Tomitella gaofuii: one gene and its partner. The protein of the gene in region 1 interacts with the protein of each later gene in a pairwise test. Links are inferred from orthologs where the notes say so. Each region holds a gene or a part of one and is shown on either strand. Other genes may lie near its edges. The genes, in order: ndk and H4F70_RS12575.

Region 1 (8,321 bases):
CCCCACAGCCGCCGCCGCCTGCTTGGTGGCCAGGTCGCGCGGACGGTGCCCCAGCCCCAACGGGGCGATCCCGGCGCTCACCGCCCCCGAGGAGACGATCACCACGTCGGAACCGGCCCGCATCCGCGCCTCGATGGCCTCCGCCAGCACGCCCAGGCGTGCCGCGTCGAGCCCGCCGTCCAGGCTGGTCAGCGCGGAGGAGCCGATCTTGACCACCACGCGTCGCGCGGCGGCGATGGTCTCGCGGGTGCCCGTCGCCTCGCGGCCGGTCATTGCTCCTCCGGATCGATGCCCTCGAGGCCTCGCCGGACCCGGTGCGCGTGTTTGCGCTCCTGCGCGGACACGCGCTCGGTCTGCTCGAGGCGCGCATCGGTGCCGCGGCCGGTCAGCGGCACCTCGACGCCCGCGGGCAGAGTCGGCTCCCATTCGAAGGTGACCTCGCCGATGGTGACGGCGTCCCCGGGCTGCGCGCCGAGCTTCTCGAGCTGCTCCTCCACGCCCAGCCGCGCGAGCCGGTCGGCCAGGTAGCCGACGGCCTCGTCGTTGTCGAACGGCGTCTGCCGCACCCAGCGTTCGGGGCGCGCACCCCGCACGACGAAGTCGCCGCGCTCGGAACGGTCGCGTTCGACGGTGAAGCCGGAATCGTCGCGGGCGACGGGGCGGAGCACCTGACGGGACGGCTCGGGCGGCGGATTGTCGCGCCGGAACGTCTCGACCATCTCGGCAAGCGCGAACGTGAGCGGCTTCAGCCCGTCGCGGCTCACCGCCGAGACCGTGAACACGGGCCAGCCCCGGGAGGTGAACTCCTCGGTGACGAACTCGGCCAGTTCGGCCGCCTCGAGCACGTCCGCCTTGTTGAGCACCACGATCCGCGGCCGGTCCGCCAAGCCCACCAGGCCGTTGTCCTCCGACAGCGCCGGCCGGTAGGCGACCAGTTCCGCCTCGAGCGCGTCGACGTCCGACACCGGGTCGCGGCCCGGCTCCAGCGTGGCGCAGTCGACCACGTGGGCGAGCACGGCGCACCGCTCCACATGCCGCAGGAAGTCGAGTCCCAGGCCTCGGCCGTCGGACGCGCCGGGAATGAGGCCCGGGACGTCGGCCACGGTGAAGGTGGTCTCCCCCGCCGAGACGACGCCGAGGTTGGGCGCCAAGGTGGTGAAGGGGTAGTCGGCGATCTTCGGCTTGGCCGCGGACAGCACCGATACCAGGGACGACTTGCCGGCGGACGGGAATCCGACCAGGCCGACGTCGGCCACGGACTTCATCTCCAGGACGAGATCGCGCGACTCACCCTCCTCGCCCAGCAGCGCGAAGCCGGGCGCCCTGCGGGCCCGGGAGACCAGGGCGGCGTTGCCCAGTCCGCCGCGGCCGCCGCGCGCCGCCACCATGCGCGTGCCCGCGCCGACGAGGTCCGCGAGCACCTCGCCGTCCTCCCCGAGCACGACCGTGCCGTCGGGGACCTTGAGGACCAGGTCGCCGCCGCGGGGCCCCTCCCGGTTCGAGCCCATGCCGGGCTTGCCGTTGGTCGCCTTGGCGTGCGGGTGGAAGTGGAAGTCGAGCAGGGTGTGCACGCCCAGGTCGACCTCGAGGACCACCGAGCCCCCGTGCCCTCCGTTGCCGCCGTCCGGCCCGCCGAGCGGCTTGAACTTCTCACGGTGCACGGACGAGCAACCGTGGCCGCCGTTGCCGGCGCTCACGTGCAGGACGACACGATCGACGAATCGGGACACCGTGTGTCCTCCTACTCACTGGCGGGACCGCGTGCCGCGGGTCGGCACGCGTGCCGGGGATGTCCGGGCCGGCGGCCGTGCGGCCGGCATGCCCGGGGGCGTTCGACGAACAGACGACAGGGGCGGACGGGATGATCCCCTGCCCGCCCCTGCCGTCGGAGCCCTACGTGGTCGCTGCGGGCCGTCAGGCCTGCGGCAGCACGATGTTGACCGTCTTGCGTCCGCGCTTGGTGCCGAAATCCACCGCACCCGCGGACAGGGCGAAGAGGGTGTCGTCCTTGCCACGGCCGACGTTCTCGCCGGGGTGGAACTTGGTGCCGCGCTGACGCACGAGGATCTCGCCCGCGCTGACGGACTGCCCGCCGAAACGCTTCACGCCGAGGCGCTGGGCATTGGAATCGCGACCGTTCTTGGAGCTGGACGCGCCCTTCTTGCTTGACATCTGAACCCTCCTGCAGGATCCGTACCGGCCCGGGCGGACCTAGTTGTTGATACCGGTGACCTTGAGGACGGTCAGCTTCTGACGGTGGCCCTGACGCTTGTGGTAGCCGGTCTTGTTCTTGAACTTGTGGATGCGGATCTTCGGGCCCTTGGTGTGCTCGACGATCTCGCCGGTGACGGTGGCCTTGGCCAGCGCGGCCGCGTCGGTGGTCAGGTTGGCCCCGTCCACCACGAGCGCGACCGGGAGATCCACCGAGGCACCGGGCTCGGCCTCGATCTTCTCGACCTTGACGAGGTCACCAACGGCGACTTTGTACTGCTTGCCGCCGGTCTTGACGATCGCGTACATGGAGGGCTACCCCTTGCTAGTCGTAAACATTCCCACCAGCCGCGGCACGCGGCTGCTCAACTCTGCTGCGGGACGGCGCAGCCGATCACCGCGGCCTCGGCCGACGGCTCATCTCCATCGGCTGGAACCCGTACTGTCACCCGGAACATCCGGGGACCGACGGCGGGAAGACTCCCGCCGTGCGATTCCGGAAACACACAGGCCGGACTCGAACGGATCTGACACGGACTCGGAAGCGCCGGGATCAGGCACGCGAGCGCGCCGTCGCCCGACAGCGACCGTTCAAGATTACGCGACCGCTGCGAACGCGGTCAAACCGCCCTCGGGCGGCCGCGCGCACCGTCACTCTTCGCCGTCTTCCGGGGGCCCCGCACGCCGCACGGCGGCCCGCCGCCGGGGCCGGCGGACCGGAGCCTGCTGCGGCGCAGACGCCACCGGCCCGCCGCCGTCGCCGGACGCGTCGTCCGACGCCGCCGCGGCCGCGGGCGGCGGTGCCTGCACGATGATCTCCGAGCGGATCGGCTCACTGGGGGCCGCCCCATGTTCGGAGGGGGCCGCTGCAGGCCGCGATGCCCGCCGCGAACGCCTCCGCGATGCGGCCGGAGCGCCCGGATCGACGGCGGGCTCCGGCGTGGCCGCCTCCCGTTCGTGCGCCGCCGTGCCCCGCACGGCGGCCTCCTCGACCGCCTCGGCGGCCGGGGACTCCGGCGTGGCCGCGGCCGTCTTTCCGGCCGTCGCACCGGACGCCGCAGTCGCGTCCGTCATCGGCGCCCGGGCGGGCGCCGACGCGGTGTCCGCCTCGGCCGCGTCGCCCTGCCCGCGGGGCTCCTGCCCGCCTTCTGCTTCCGATCCGCCGCCCTGCGGCCGCCGCGCACGCCGACGCCGCGGCCCGGTGCTACGCGCCACAGCCGCTTCGATCTTCGCGATCGCCGCCGACTTGTCCGCACCGCCGGACTTGCCCTCACGCGGGTCCTCGTCGTCGGCAGTGGCCTTGCTTTCCGCAGTGGCCTTGCTGTCCGCGGCGCCGCGCGGACCGGAGGCCGCGGGCCCGCCGTGCGGCTCGTCCTCGGCCGGTCCGGCCTCCGCCATCGCCTTGAACATCGGGTGTTCGGAGTGGTGGTGCGCAGTCTGCTTCTGCGCCTCCTTGGTCTCCTTGGGCGGCTGCTGGCCACCACCGCCGGACTTCTTCGACGACTTGCGGCCGCGCCGGGACTCGCCCTTTCCCTGTCCGCCCGTGTCCGGCTCTGCGACGATCGGATCCTCGTGCAGCACGAGTCCGCGCCCGTGGCAGTGCTCGCACGGCGTGGAGAACGCCTCCACCAGCCCCGTGCCCAGACGCTTGCGCGTCATCTGGACGAGACCGAGCGACGTCACCTCGGACACCTGGTGGCGCGTGCGGTCGCGGCCGAGCGCCTCGGTGAGACGGCGCAGCACCAGGTCGCGGTTGGATTCGAGGACCATGTCGATGAAGTCGACGACGATCATGCCGCCGATGTCGCGCAGCCGCATCTGGCGCACGACCTCCTCGGCCGCCTCCAGGTTGTTGCGGGTGACCGTCTCCTCCAGGTTCCCGCCGGAGCCGGTGAACTTCCCGGTGTTCACGTCGACCACCGTCATGGCCTCGGTGCGGTCGATGATCAGCGTGCCGCCGGACGGCAGCCAGACCTTGCGTTCGAGCGCCTTGGCCAGCTGTTCGTCGATCCGGTAGGCAGCGAACACGTCGACCGAGCTTCCGTTCCGGTCGTACCTCTCCACGCGTTCCATCAGGTCCGGCGCCACACGTTCGATGTACGACGAGACCGTGCCCCACGCCCCGTCGCCCTCGATGACGAGCTTGCCGAAGTCCTCGTTGAACAGGTCGCGGATCACCTTGACCAGAAGGTCCGGCTCCTCATACAGCGCCTTGGGCTGCGTCGACTTGGCCGCCTTGGCCTCGTCGGCCGCGACCTTGACCTCTTCCCACAGCGCCTGGAGCCTGTCGACGTCCCGCCGCAGCTCGTCTTCGCTGACCCCCTCGGAGGCCGTGCGGATGATGACGCCGGCGTCGTCCGGCACGATCTGACGCAGGATGGACTTGAGCCTCTTGCGCTCGGTGTCCGGCAGCTTGCGGCTGATGCCGGTGGACGTCCCGCGCGGCACGTAGACCAGGAAACGACCGGCCATGCTGATCTGGGTGGTCAACCGGGCGCCCTTGTGCCCCACCGGATCCTTGGTGACCTGCACCACCACTTGATCCCCGGGCTTGAGCGCCTGCTCGATCTTGCGCGCCGAACCGCCGAGTCCGGCGGCCGCCCAATCCACCTCGCCGGCATAGAGCACGCCGTTGCGTCCGCGGCCGATGTCGACGAAGGCGGCCTCCATACTGGGCAGCACGTTCTGCACGCGCCCCAGATACACGTTGCCCACCATCGACGGCGTGGCGGTGCTGGTGACGAAGTGTTCGACGAGGACCTTGTCCTCGAGCACCCCGACCTGCGTGATCGGATCGCGGCCGTCGTCCGCCGGCTTCTCCCGCACCACCATGACGCGGTCGACGGCCTCGCGCCGTGCCAGGAACTCCGCCTCGGAGAGGATCGGCGGTCGCCGTCGGCCGGCCTCACGCCCGTCCCGCCGCCGCTGACGCTTCGCCTCCAGCCGCGTGGAACCGCTGATGCCCTGGACCTCGTCCCGGCTGCTGCGCTTGCTGCGCGGCTCACGCTCGTGGACGACGGTGTTCGGCGGGTCGTCCTGGGACGAGCCGTCTCCGTCGCCGCCGCGGCGGCGCCGCCGGCGGCGACGACGCCGCGACGACGCGCCGTTGCCCTCCCCGTTGCCGTTATCGTCGCCGTCATTGCCGTCAGTGCCCTGAGCGCCGCCGTCGCCCTCGTCGGACTCGGCAGGCGTGGCGTCGCCGTCCGCGGCGTCGGGCTTGCCGCCCTTCGCGCCGGACTTGCCCGCGCCGCCGCCGGAATCCTGCACTCCGCCGGAGCGTCCGCCCCGCCGCGACTTGCCGGACCGGCCGCCCTTGCCGTTCCCGCCGTCCGACGCGGTGCCGGCGCCGGCAGCGTCGGCCGCCGCCTCGTCGTGGCCTTCCCGCGCCGGGTCGTCCTTCTTGCCCGCCGATGCGTCGTCGCCGGAGCCCGCCCCGTCACCGGTGTCGGCACCGGCTGCCGCAGCGTCGTCGGAGCCGTTCTGCGGCTTGTCACCGTTCTGCTCGCCGCGCCCGCGCCCGCGGCCGCGGCGTCCGCGGCGCCGACGGCGCGAGGACCGCCCGCTGCCGCCCTCGGACTCGTCGGCGGTGTCCTCGGCGGTGCCGTCGTCCGCACCCTGCCCGTCGCGCGTTTCCTCCGCCGGTCGATCGTCCGAAGCGCTCTCCTGCCCGCGCTGCGGTGCCTGCGACCGGACGTCCGGATCCGGCTGCAGGAACAGCGGTGCCACGAATGCGGGGCTCCCCGCGCCTTCCGGTGCGTCGCCTTCCTTTGCGTCGCCTGCCTCCACCGTCGCCGGAGCCTCAGCAGCGGGGGGCGTCGCCGGTTCCGGCGTCGCGGCGGTCTCCGTCGCAGTGGCCGGCGCGGGCTTCCTTCTCTGCGACTTCCGCGGTTGCGCCTTCTGCGGCGGCTCGTCCTGCGCCGGCGTCTCCACTGCCGCCGGCGTGGCCGGCGCTGCGGCCGCGGGTGCGAACGCGTCACGGACGCGTTCCCCTTGGTCCCGCGTCACGCTCGAGTGCGCGGTCCTGACCTCCTCGCCGAGCTCGGTGAGCTTGGCGAGGACCTCCTTGCTGGTGACCCCGAGCAGCTTGGCGAGCGCATGCACGCGCAGCTTCACGGGGATCTCCACCGTCGCGGCGGAATCGATGTTCTGTTCTTCGGGCGGCGCCTTGTCGGCCACGTGGTCTCCTCGGGCCCCCGGGCGCGTCGTCCAACCCGACGTGGCAGTTGGCTCCACGAGTTGGTCAGCGCGGCCACACGGGGGCGGCATCGTTGCGGTCCCGCACCGCGCTGGTGCGGGAACGAGTGGTCTCGCGCCGCACGCTCACACGGGCGGCGCCTTGCTGGACAACCCGGCGTCACACTCATCATCCAGCGTCGGCACGCGCACGGGGCGTTGCCCCCTGCCGCACTGCGGCGATGACCGAGCCAGTACCCGGGCAGAATCCTGTCGCGACACGTCACACTCGCATCTGACGACTGCGTCCAGTATCCCACACATTCATGCCGAGCCCGACCTCTTCCCCGCACGGACGCCACTGACCGGCGTCCGTGCAGGTGAGCCCCTCAGCCGAGCTGCGGGAACCAGATCGCGATCTCCCGCGCCGCGGACTCGGGGGAATCCGAGCCGTGCACGAGATTCTCCCCCGTCCCCAGTCCGAGGTCGCCGCGGATGCTTCCCGGCACCGCCTTCTCGACGGGGTCGGTGCCACCGGCCATCTGCCGGAACGCCGCGATGGCGCGCGGCCCCTCGACCACGAGCGCCACCAACGGCCGCGCCGTGATGAAATCGAGTAGCCCCGCGTAGAACGGCTTCCCCTCGTGCTCCGCATAGTGGGCCGCGGCGACGGCCTCCGTGGCCGTACGCATCTCCATCGCGGCGACGGAAAGTCCCTTGCGTTCGATCCGCGAGACGATCTCGCCGATATGCCCCCGGGCAACGGCGTCGGGCTTGATCAATACCAGGCTGCGCTCTGTCACGGCCGTCAGACTAGTCGGCTCCGCCGCGCACGCCCACACGGACCCGCGTACGAACCGCCGCGAGACCCCGCCAGCCGCGCGGAGCAGACGCTCAGCCGCGCTGCCCCGGCAGCAGCCCGCGCCGCTCCCGGTCGCGGATGTCCGCGCTCAGGTACAGCAGGTACCCCCACACCGCAGCGAACAGGAGCCCCACGACGCCGATCGCCGGGTGCACCCACCAGCCGGCGACCACCAGCACCTGCAGGAGCAGGTCGAACTTCACGGCCCACCGGCGGCCCTGGACGCCCGCCCCGAGCACCATGAGCACGACGAGGCCGATCACATACCCGCCGCGCGCCGCCGTGAGCCCGCCCCCGACGGTCGCCACCACCGGGATCGCCAGGCCGATCACGATCGCCTCGAGGATCAGCAGCCCGGACAGCACTCCGCGGAAACTCTTCCACGGGTCCTTCGTCGGCGGACGTATGCCGCCCTGCTCCGGCGCACCGTCGCGCGCGCCCGCGGGATCGTCGTTCACGTCGGTTCCTTTCCCAGCATCGTGCGCGCCAGCCCCGCGGTGACCACCGACCCGGTGATCACGACGCCGGAACCGGAGATCTCCTCGCCGGGCCCCGACACCTCCTCGGCCAGCTCCACCGCGGACTCCAGGGCCGCGGGCAGGGACTGGGCCACGTGCACCCGGTCGTCGCCGTAGACGTCGGCGGCGAGCTCGGACAGCTGCGCCGGGGACATGCACCGGGGGCTGCCGTTGTGGGTGACCACCAGCTCGTCGAACACCGGCTCGAGCGCCTCGAGGATCCCGCGCACGTCCTTGTCCGCCATGATGGCCACCACGCCGACGAGCCGGCGGAAGTGGAACTCCCCGGACAGCGCCGCCGCGAGCGCCCCCGCGCCGTGGGGGTTGTGCGCGGCGTCGATGAACACGGAGGGCGCCGTGCGCACCGGTTCCAGCCGGCCGGGATTGACGAGCGCCGCGAATCCTTCGCGGACGGCGTCGTCGTCCAGTTTGCGGTCCATGCCCGCGCCGAAGAACGCCTCCACCGCCGCGAGAGCCAGCGCCGCATTGTGCGCCTGGTGCTCGCCGTGCAGCGGCACGAACACGTCGTCGTACACACCGCCGAGCCCCTGGATGCG
Region 2 (8,725 bases), 430 kb from region 1 along the record:
GGCGGGACCGCAGGCGGCGGCCGCGGGCGCCACGGCGATGATCGACGTCTCCGACGGCCTGGCCGCGGACCTGGGGCACATCGCGGAGGACTCCGACGTGGTGCTCCGCGTCGATCCCGCCGGTCTGCGGGGGGATGCCGGCGGCGGGGCACGGTTCGATGACCTGCAGTCCGCCGCGGACGCGCTCGGGGCGGACCCGCGGGACTGGGTGCTCGGCGGCGGCGAGGACCATGCGCTCGCGGCGACGTTCCCTGCGGCCGGGCCGCTGCCGGAGGGGTGGCGGACGGTGGGCACGGTGCACGCCCCCGGTGACGCGCCCGAGGGCGGCGGCCGGACGCCCGTCGGGCCGGCGGTGCTTTTCGGGGACTCCGCCTACGGCGGCGCACCGGGGTGGGTCGCCTTCGGCCGGTGAGGCGATACATTGCTGCAATGGCGATCTACGCACTGGACGACAGAGTCCCCGACATCCACCAGTCCGCATACGTGCATCCGGACGCGGTGGTCATCGGCGCGGTCACCCTGGCCGCCGGCGCCTCCGTGTGGCCGCACGCGGTGCTGCGCGGCGACTACGGCCGCATCGAGGTGGGCGAGGCGACGAACATCCAGGACGGGACGGTGGTGCACTGCACGCCCGTCGACCCGACGCTCATCGGGGCGCGCTGCGTGCTGGGGCACAACGCCCACGTCGAGGGGGCCGTGATCGAGGACGACACGCTCATCGCGTCCGGCTCGGTGGTGCTCAACGGGGCGCACGTGGGCGCGGGATCCGTCGTGGGGGCCGGCGCGGTGGTGCCGTTCGGCGCCGTGGTGCCGGGCCGTTCGATGGCGCTGGGGGTGCCCGCGCGCGTCCGCGAGGGATTCACGGTGCCGGAGGGGCACCTGCAGGTGAACGTCGACATGTATGCGGCGAACGCGGAGCACTACCGGACCGCGCTGCGGAGGATCGGGTGACGGGCGTGCGCAGTGCGGCACCGCAACCGCTCGACGGTCTCGTCCACCCCACCTGGGTGCCGGCGTTGCAGCCGGTGGCCCCGCGGATCACAGCGATAGGCGAGTTCCTGCGCGCGGAACTGGCCGATGGGCGCGGCTACCTGCCCGCGGGCGACGCGGTGCTGCGCGCGTTCGCGGAGCCGATGGACCGGGTCCGCGTCCTCATCGTGGGGCAGGACCCGTACCCCACGCCGGGGCACGCGGTGGGACTGAGCTTCTCCGTGGACCCGTCGGTGCGGCCGATCCCGCGCAGCCTGACGAACATCTATCGCGAATACTCCGAGGACCTCGGCCTGCCGGTGCCGGACAGCGGCGATCTGTCGCCGTGGAGCCGCAACGGAGTGCTGCTGCTCAACAGGGTGCTCACCGTGCGGCCGGGCGAGGCGGGGTCGCACCGCCGCAAGGGTTGGGAGGAGGTGACCGAACAGGCCATCCGGGCGCTGGTCGCACGTGGCGGGCCACTCGTGGCGATCCTCTGGGGGCGCGACGCGCAGAGCCTCACGCCGTGGCTGGGCGACGTTCCCGTGGTGGAGTCGGCCCACCCGTCGCCGTTGTCCGCGTCGCGGGGGTTCTTCGGCTCCCGGCCGTTCAGCCGGGCCGACGAGCTGCTGATCGCGCAGGGGGCCGCCCCCGTTGACTGGGCGCTGCAGTAGCGCGCCCGTGCACGGAAAAACCCCCGTCACCGTGCGGTGGCGGGGGTCCGGGGCACAGGGAGTCGGTGCCTACGTGCGGGTCAGGCGCGCGCGACCTTGCCGGCCTTGATGCACGAGGTGCACACGTTCATGCGCTTACGGGTGCCGTTGCCCAGGCGTGCGTGCACGGTCTGGATGTTGGGGTTCCAACGGCGCTTGGTCCGCCGGTGCGAGTGCGAGACGGACATTCCGAAGCCGGGTCCCTTGGCACAGACGTCGCAGACGGCAGCCATAGTCGTCGAACTCCTCGAATAGTCTGGATGGTTGTTGTCAGGTCTTTCCTGCAAGCAGGTAAGTCGATCTCTTCCTACCGGCGGAGCAGTCGAGCCTTCCCGGCAAAGAGGATAGCGGCCCCGTGCGATACGGCTGCACGCGGGTGGCGCGCAGCCGTGCTCGGGTCGAGGCAACCGTGCAAGAATAGCGCCCCGCGGCCGTCCGCGCCAAACCGCGCCCGCCGCGGCTAGCCTTGCGGTGCGGGTGGCGGCGGCCCGCGGCCAGGACCAGCGAAGGGGGAATCCGGCTGTGCGTGATCCCGTATTCGATGCGGCGACGGTCCGGCGCTGGGCGGACGCGAGCGTGGACGCGCTCACCTGCAGGCGCGGCGAGATCGACGCCCTCAACGTGTTCCCGGTGCCGGATTCGGACACGGGGACCAACATCATGCACACCTTCGCCGCCGCGGCCGGCCGGGTCGCCGGGGGCTCCGGGGCCTCCGGGGGGGACGTCGGGGCGCCGACGGCCGCGGCCGCCCTGCAGGATCTCGCCGCGGGAGCGGTGGACGGGGCACGCGGGAACTCCGGCGTGATCCTGTCGCAGGTGCTCGTGGGTCTCGCGCAGGAGGCGGCCGACGACGGCCGGACCGGCGCCCTCGACGGCCGGGGGCTCAGCGCCGGGCTGGCGCACGGGGCGCTGCTCGCCCGCAACGCGGTGAGCATGCCGATGGAGGGCACTGTGCTCACCGTGATCGACGCGGCCGCGCAGGGGTGCGCGGGGGAGGGGACGCTCACGGCTGCGGCGCACGCCGCGGCCGAGGCGGCGTACGAGGCTCTCGGCAGGACGACACGCCAACTCGACGTCCTCGAGGCGGCCGGCGTGGTGGATGCGGGCGGCCTGGGCCTGCTGGTGGTTCTCGACTGCCTGGCCGAGACGCTGTCGGGGCGTCGGGTGCAGCGGCCGACGTTCGTCCGGTCGGTCGACGCGGCACTGGGGCGCTCCGGCGCCGCGATCACCAGGCTGGACCTGTCCGACGCGGCGGCGGCCCCCGCTGCGCAGGGCTGCGCGGCGGGGGCCGACGAGTACGAGGTGATGTACCTGCTCGACGACGCCGACGACGCCGCCGTGTCCACGCTGCGCCGCAGTCTGGAGGCGGCGGGGAACTCGGTGGTGATCGTCGGCGACGGCACCGGCGGCCGGTCCGTGCACGTGCACCTGCAGGACGCGGGCCGGGCCGTGGACTGCGGGCTCGAGGCCGGCCGGATCCGGAAGGTCCGCATCACCCATCTGGGCGTGCAGCAGCGACGGCACACGGGTCTGCGCCCCGGGCGCGCGGTGCTGGCGGTGGTCGACGGCGCGGGCGCGGTGCCGCTGTTCGAGGCGGCGGGCGCGCGGGTGCTGCCCGTCGACGGCTCCGCCTCGGGCTCCGCTCTGCTCGCCGCCGTCGGCGACACCGACGCCGGCGAGGTCCTCGTGCTGCCGAACGGGCTCGTGCGCTCCGAGGACCTCGTGGTGGTCAGCGCCGCCGCCCGGCGCCAGGGGCAGCAGGTGCTGCCGTTGCCGTGCTCGTCCGCGGTGCAGGGGCTGGCCTCGATCGCGGTGCACGATCCGCACCGCCCGTCGAGCGACGACACCTACGCGATGGCGGAGGCGGCCGCCGCGACGCGCTGCGCGCACCTGCGCATCGCCGACACCCGCGCGCTGACGTGGTCCGGCACATGCGAACCGGGCGATGCGCTGGGCGTGATCGGCGGCGAGGTGATGGTGGTCGAGCCCCGCGCGTCGACGGCGGTGGCGACCCTGCTGGACTTGATGCTCGGCACGGGCGGGGAACTCGTGACGCTTCTTGTCGGTGCCGCGGCGGATGATGAGCTGGTGTCGGCTGCTCGCGCGCACGTGGAGCAGCGGCATCCGGCGGTGGAGCTGTCGGTGTTCCCGGGTCTGCAGTCGGGCGACGTGCTGCAGATCGGGGTCGAGTGACGGCCCCGCGGATCCTGATGCGGGAGAACGGAGGGGGCGGCGGTGGCGACGCTCACGGACAGGCTGGACCTGCTGCTCGGTGACGCGACGGCGGCGGTGCTGGCGGACCAGTTCGAGCTGCGCACCGCCGGGGATCTTCTGCGGCACTATCCGCGCAGGTACCTGCGGGCCGGCTCCCTGATGGCGCCGGAGGACCTCGCCTCCGGCGCACACGTCACCATCGCGGCGCGGGTGGTGGAGGCGGATATCAGACCCATCCGCCGCGATCCGCGCCGCAAGCTGCTCCGGGCGGTGCTCGACGACGGCCGGAACCGCCTCGGCGTGACGTTCTTCAGCCCGCACAAGGTGCGCCATCACATCGCGGTGGGGCGGCGCGGCCTGTTCTCCGGGCAGTTGGGCACCTTCAACGGCCGGCTGACGCTGACGCACCCCGACTATCTGCTGCTGCCGGATTCCGCGCAGGCGCGCGCCGGCGGCGGGGCGCTGCTGGCCCCGGGGCAGCGGGTGCAGGGCGGCGGTTCGCTCGCCCGGATGGCGGAGGCCCTGCAGGATTCGGGCGACGGCCTGTCCGCCGCGGACCTCGACCGCGCCCTGCTTCCCATCTATCCCGCGTCCGCCAAAGCGCAGACGTGGACGATCATGCGGTGCGTGCGCCAGGTGCTCGATCAGCTCGAGCCGGTGTCGGACCCGGTGCCGCCGGACATCGTCGCCCGGTACGGGCACATGTCGCTCGATGCCGCGCTGCGCGGCATCCACCGGCCGTCGTCGGAGGACGAGGCGGAGGCCGCGCGCGGCCGGCTGCGCTTCGACGAGGCCGCATCGATGCAGCTCATGCTGGCCCGGCGCCGTGCCGACGAGCAGCGCGGCACGGCGCCGGCGAGCGCCCGGCGGCCCGGGGCGGCGGTGGACGCGTTCACCGCGCGACTCCCGTTCGAGCTGACCGATGGGCAGCAGCAGGTGCTCGCCGAGGTGCGCCGCGACCTCGAGGGCGCCGTCCCCATGCGCCGTCTGCTGCAGGGCGAGGTGGGATCGGGCAAGACCGTGATCGCGGTGCTGGCGATGCTGCAGGCGGTCGATGCCGGCCACCAGTGCGCCATGCTGGCGCCCACCGAGGTGCTGGCGGTGCAGCACTCCCGGTCCATCCGGCAGCTGCTCGGTCCGCTCGCCCGCGCGGGCGAGCTCGACGGGGCGGAGGACGGCACGCGTGTCACTCTGCTCACCGGGTCGATGACCACGGCCGAGAGGCGGCGCGCGCTGCTGGATATCGCCTCGGGCGAGGCCGGCATCGTGGTCGGCACCCACGCGCTGCTCGAGGACGCGGTGACGTTCTTCGACCTGGGCCTTGTGGTGGTCGACGAGCAGCACCGGTTCGGCGTGCACCAGCGCGACCGCCTCCACGGCAAGGCGCGTGCCGGGTTCGCTCCGCACCTGCTCGTGATGACGGCGACGCCGATCCCGCGGACGGTCGCGCTCACCGAGTTCGGCGACCTGGACACCTCCACGCTGCGTGAGTTGCCGCGCGGGCGCTCCCCGATCCGCACCTCGGTGGTGTCGATGCCCGACAACCCGCGGTGGGTCAAGCGCGCGTGGGAGCGGATCGTCGAGGAGGTCGCGGACGGCCGGCAGGCGTACATCGTGTGTGCGCGGATCGGCGACCCGCCCTCCGAACCGTCAGCCGTAGCCGCACCGCCCCCGGAGCCCGCGGCCCCGGGCGGCTCGGGCGCCGGCGCGGAGAAGTCTCCGCAGCCCGATGCCAACGCAGTGGTGGACGTGTACGACAAGCTGGTGCAGGGTGCCCTGGCCCGGGTGAGCGTGGGACTTCTGCACGGCCGGATGCCGTCCGCGGAGAAGGACGCCGTGATGCGCCGATTCTCCGAAGGGGACATCGACGTCCTGGTCAGCACCACCGTCGTCGAGGTCGGCGTGGACGTGCCGAACGCCACCGTCATGGTGATCCTCGACGCCGAACGCTTCGGGGTCAGCCAGCTGCACCAGCTGCGTGGACGTGTCGGCAGGGGGCAGGCCCCGGGCCTGTGCATCCTCATCAGCGGGCGCCCGGCCGGAGCGCCGTCGAGCGCGCGCCTGGAAGCCGTCGCGGCCACCACCGACGGCTTCGAGCTGGCCCGGCTGGACCTGCAACTGCGCCACGAAGGCGACGTGGTCGGCACCGCGCAGTCCGGCCGCACCAGCGGGCTGCGGCTGCTGTCGGTGCTCGAGGACGAGGATGTGATCGTCGACGCCCGCGAGTTCGCCGCGGACATGGTGCAGCGTGATCCGGGACTCACCCGGCATCCCGGACTGGCGGAGATGGTTTCGACGGTGGAGGGGACCGAGCGCGGCGAGTTCCTCTTCCGCGCCTGAGCTGCTGTGGTTCCTGCGCGCGGGGTGGGAGCCTGGTGCACGGAAGGTAGGTTTGCAGGCATGCTCACAAAGGTTCTGGTGGCCAATCGCGGTGAGATCGCGATCCGCGCGTTCCGCGCGGCGTACGAGATCGGTGTGCAGACGGTCGCGGTGTATCCGTTCGAGGATCGCAACTCGCTGCACCGGCTCAAGGCCGACGAGGCCTACCAGATCGGGGTGCCGGGCCATCCCGTGCGCGCGTATCTGGACGTCGACGAGATTCTGCGGGTGGCCCGCGAGTGCGGGGCGGACGCGGTGTATCCGGGCTACGGGTTCTTGTCGGAGAATCCCGGCCTCGCGGATGCGTGTGCGGCGGCGGGGATCGTCTTCATCGGCCCGGACGCGGACATCCTGCGGCTGGCGGGCAACAAGACGCGGGCGATCGACGCGGCCCGCGCCGCGGGATTGCCGGTGCTCGCGTCGACCGCGCCGACCACCGATATCGATGCGCTCGCCGCACAGGCCGGTTCGCTGGAGTTTCCGGTGTTCGTCAAGGCCGTCGCCGGTGGCGGCGGGCGGGGCATGCGACGGGTCGATGATCCGGCGGGGTTGCCGGCGGCGGCCGCGGCGGCGTCGCGTGAGGCGGCCACGGCGTTCGGGGACGGGGCGGTGTATCTCGAGCAGGCGGTGATCGATCCGCGGCATATCGAGGTGCAGGTCCTCGGTGATTCCACCGGCGCGGTGGTGCATCTGTACGAGCGGGACTGCTCGGTGCAGCGCCGCCATCAGAAGGTCATCGAGCAAGCGCCCGCCCCGGATCTCGATGCGGCGGTGCGGAAGCGGATGTGCGCGGACGCGGTCGCGTTCGCCGGGCACATCGGCTACCGGTGTGCCGGGACGGTGGAGTTCCTCCTCGACGCGGCGGGCCGGTATGTGTTCATCGAGATGAATCCGCGGATCCAGGTCGAGCACACCGTCACCGAGGAGATCACCGACGTGGACCTGGTGGGCGCGCAGATGCGGATCGCCGCCGGGGCGTCGCTGGCCGATCTGGGCCTGACCCAGGACGCGGTGCGGATCCGCGGCGCCGCGGTGCAGTGCCGGATCACCACCGAGGACCCGGCCAACGATTTCCGCCCGGACACCGGCCGGATCACCGCGTACCGCACCCCGGGAGGGGCGGGCATCCGCCTGGACGGTGGCACCTCGGTCGGGGCGGAGGTGGGCGCGCATTTCGATTCGATGCTGGTCAAACTCACCTGCCGGGGCGCCGACCGGGCGAGCGCTCTGTCGCGGGCGCGGCGGGCGCTGGCGGAATTCCGCATCCGCGGGGTTGCCACGAACATCCCGTTTCTGCAGGCGATGCTCGCCGACGCCGATTTCGCCGCCGGCGCGGTGCACACCGGATTCATCGTCGCCCATCCGGGGCTGCTCACCGCCCGCCGGTCGGCGGACCGGGGCACCAAGATCCTCGAGTACCTCGCCGATGTCACCGTCAACAAGCCCCATGGTGAGCGGCCCGCCGGCGTGCGTCCGGCAGACAAGCTGCCCGCGGCCGAGCAGATGGTCTGCGACGTGCCGGTGGACCCGCCCGGCGGGTCGCGGCAGCGCCTGGCCGCGTTGGGGCCGGAGGGCTTCGCCGCGGCGCTGCGCGACCAGTCGGCACTCGGGGTGACGGACACGACGTTCCGGGATGCGCACCAGTCGCTGCTGGCCACCCGGGTGCGCACCGATGACCTGGTCACGGCGGCCCGCCATGTGGCGCGGACGACCCCGGAGTTGTTGTCGATCGAGGCGTGGGGCGGGGCCACCTATGATGTGGCGCTGCGGTTCTTGCGCGAGGACCCCTGGGACAGGCTCGCCCGGCTGCGGCAGGCGGCGCCGAACATCTGCCTGCAGATGCTGCTGCGCGGCCGCAATACCGTCGGCTACACCCCGTACCCCACGGACGTCTCGGACGCGTTCGTCGCCGAGGCCGCGGCCACCGGCATCGACATCTTCCGCATCTTCGACGCCCTCAACAACGTCGATCAGATGCGCCCGGCGATCGACGCGGTGCGCGCCACCGGCACCGCGGTCGCCGAGGCCGCGCTCGCCTATACGGGGGACCTGGCCGACCCGGCCGAGGACCTGTACACCCTGGACTATTACCTGCGCATCGCCGAGCGGCTCGTCGCCGCCGGGGCGCACATCCTCGCGGTGAAGGACATGGCCGGGCTGCTGCGCCCCGCGGCGGCCACGCGCCTCGTGGGAGCGCTCGTACAGGAGTTCGAGGTGCCGGTGCATGTGCATTCTCATGACACCGCGGGCGGCCAGCTGGCCACCTATCTGGCCGCGGCGGCGGCCGGCGCTTCCGCCGTGGACGGGGCGGCGGCGCCGCTGGCCGGGACGACGAGTCAGCCGTCGTTGTCGGCGATCGTCGCCGCGACCGCGCACACCGACCGGGACACCGGTATCGATCTGGCGGCGGTGTGCGCGCTGGAGCCGTACTGGGAGGCGCTGCGCGGGGT

The links.
Region 2: the proteins of ndk (region 1) and H4F70_RS12575 interact in binary tests that used the Escherichia coli proteins (3 or more experiments, as listed by UniProt). The link is inferred for Tomitella gaofuii from one-to-one orthologs.

Annotation. Positions count from the first base shown.
Region 1 is NZ_CP059900.1:3,132,635-3,140,955, forward strand. The notes cover bases 5,481-8,321. They hold ndk (nucleoside-diphosphate kinase), read right to left. Parts: upstream 7,188-8,321; coding sequence 6,774-7,187; downstream 5,481-6,773. Other genes in these bases: H4F70_RS14505 (translation initiation factor IF-2 N-terminal domain-containing protein), read right to left, coding at 5,481-6,387; H4F70_RS14515 (DUF4233 domain-containing protein), read right to left, coding at 7,279-7,704; folC (bifunctional tetrahydrofolate synthase/dihydrofolate synthase), read right to left, coding at 7,701-8,321. Outside these bases: proB (glutamate 5-kinase), read right to left, coding at 1-273; GTPase ObgE, read right to left, coding at 270-1,730; rpmA (50S ribosomal protein L27), read right to left, coding at 1,915-2,172; rplU (50S ribosomal protein L21), read right to left, coding at 2,212-2,520; more of H4F70_RS14505, read right to left, coding at 2,863-5,480. UniProt on the Escherichia coli protein: Major role in the synthesis of nucleoside triphosphates other than ATP. The ATP gamma phosphate is transferred to the NDP beta phosphate via a ping-pong mechanism, using a phosphorylated active-site intermediate.
Region 2 is NZ_CP059900.1:2,700,589-2,709,313, reverse strand. The notes cover bases 1-2,799. They hold H4F70_RS12575 (uracil-DNA glycosylase), read left to right. Parts: upstream 1-956; coding sequence 957-1,643; downstream 1,644-2,799. Other genes in these bases: H4F70_RS12565 (DAK2 domain-containing protein), read left to right, coding at 2,205-2,799; rpmB (50S ribosomal protein L28), read right to left, coding at 1,724-1,915; H4F70_RS12580 (gamma carbonic anhydrase family protein), read left to right, coding at 430-951; H4F70_RS12585 (thiamine-phosphate kinase), read left to right, coding at 1-412. In the rest of the region: more of H4F70_RS12565, read left to right, coding at 2,800-3,875; ATP-dependent DNA helicase RecG, read left to right, coding at 3,918-6,236; H4F70_RS12555 (pyruvate carboxylase), read left to right, coding at 6,297-8,725. UniProt on the Escherichia coli protein: Excises uracil residues from the DNA which can arise as a result of misincorporation of dUMP residues by DNA polymerase or due to deamination of cytosine.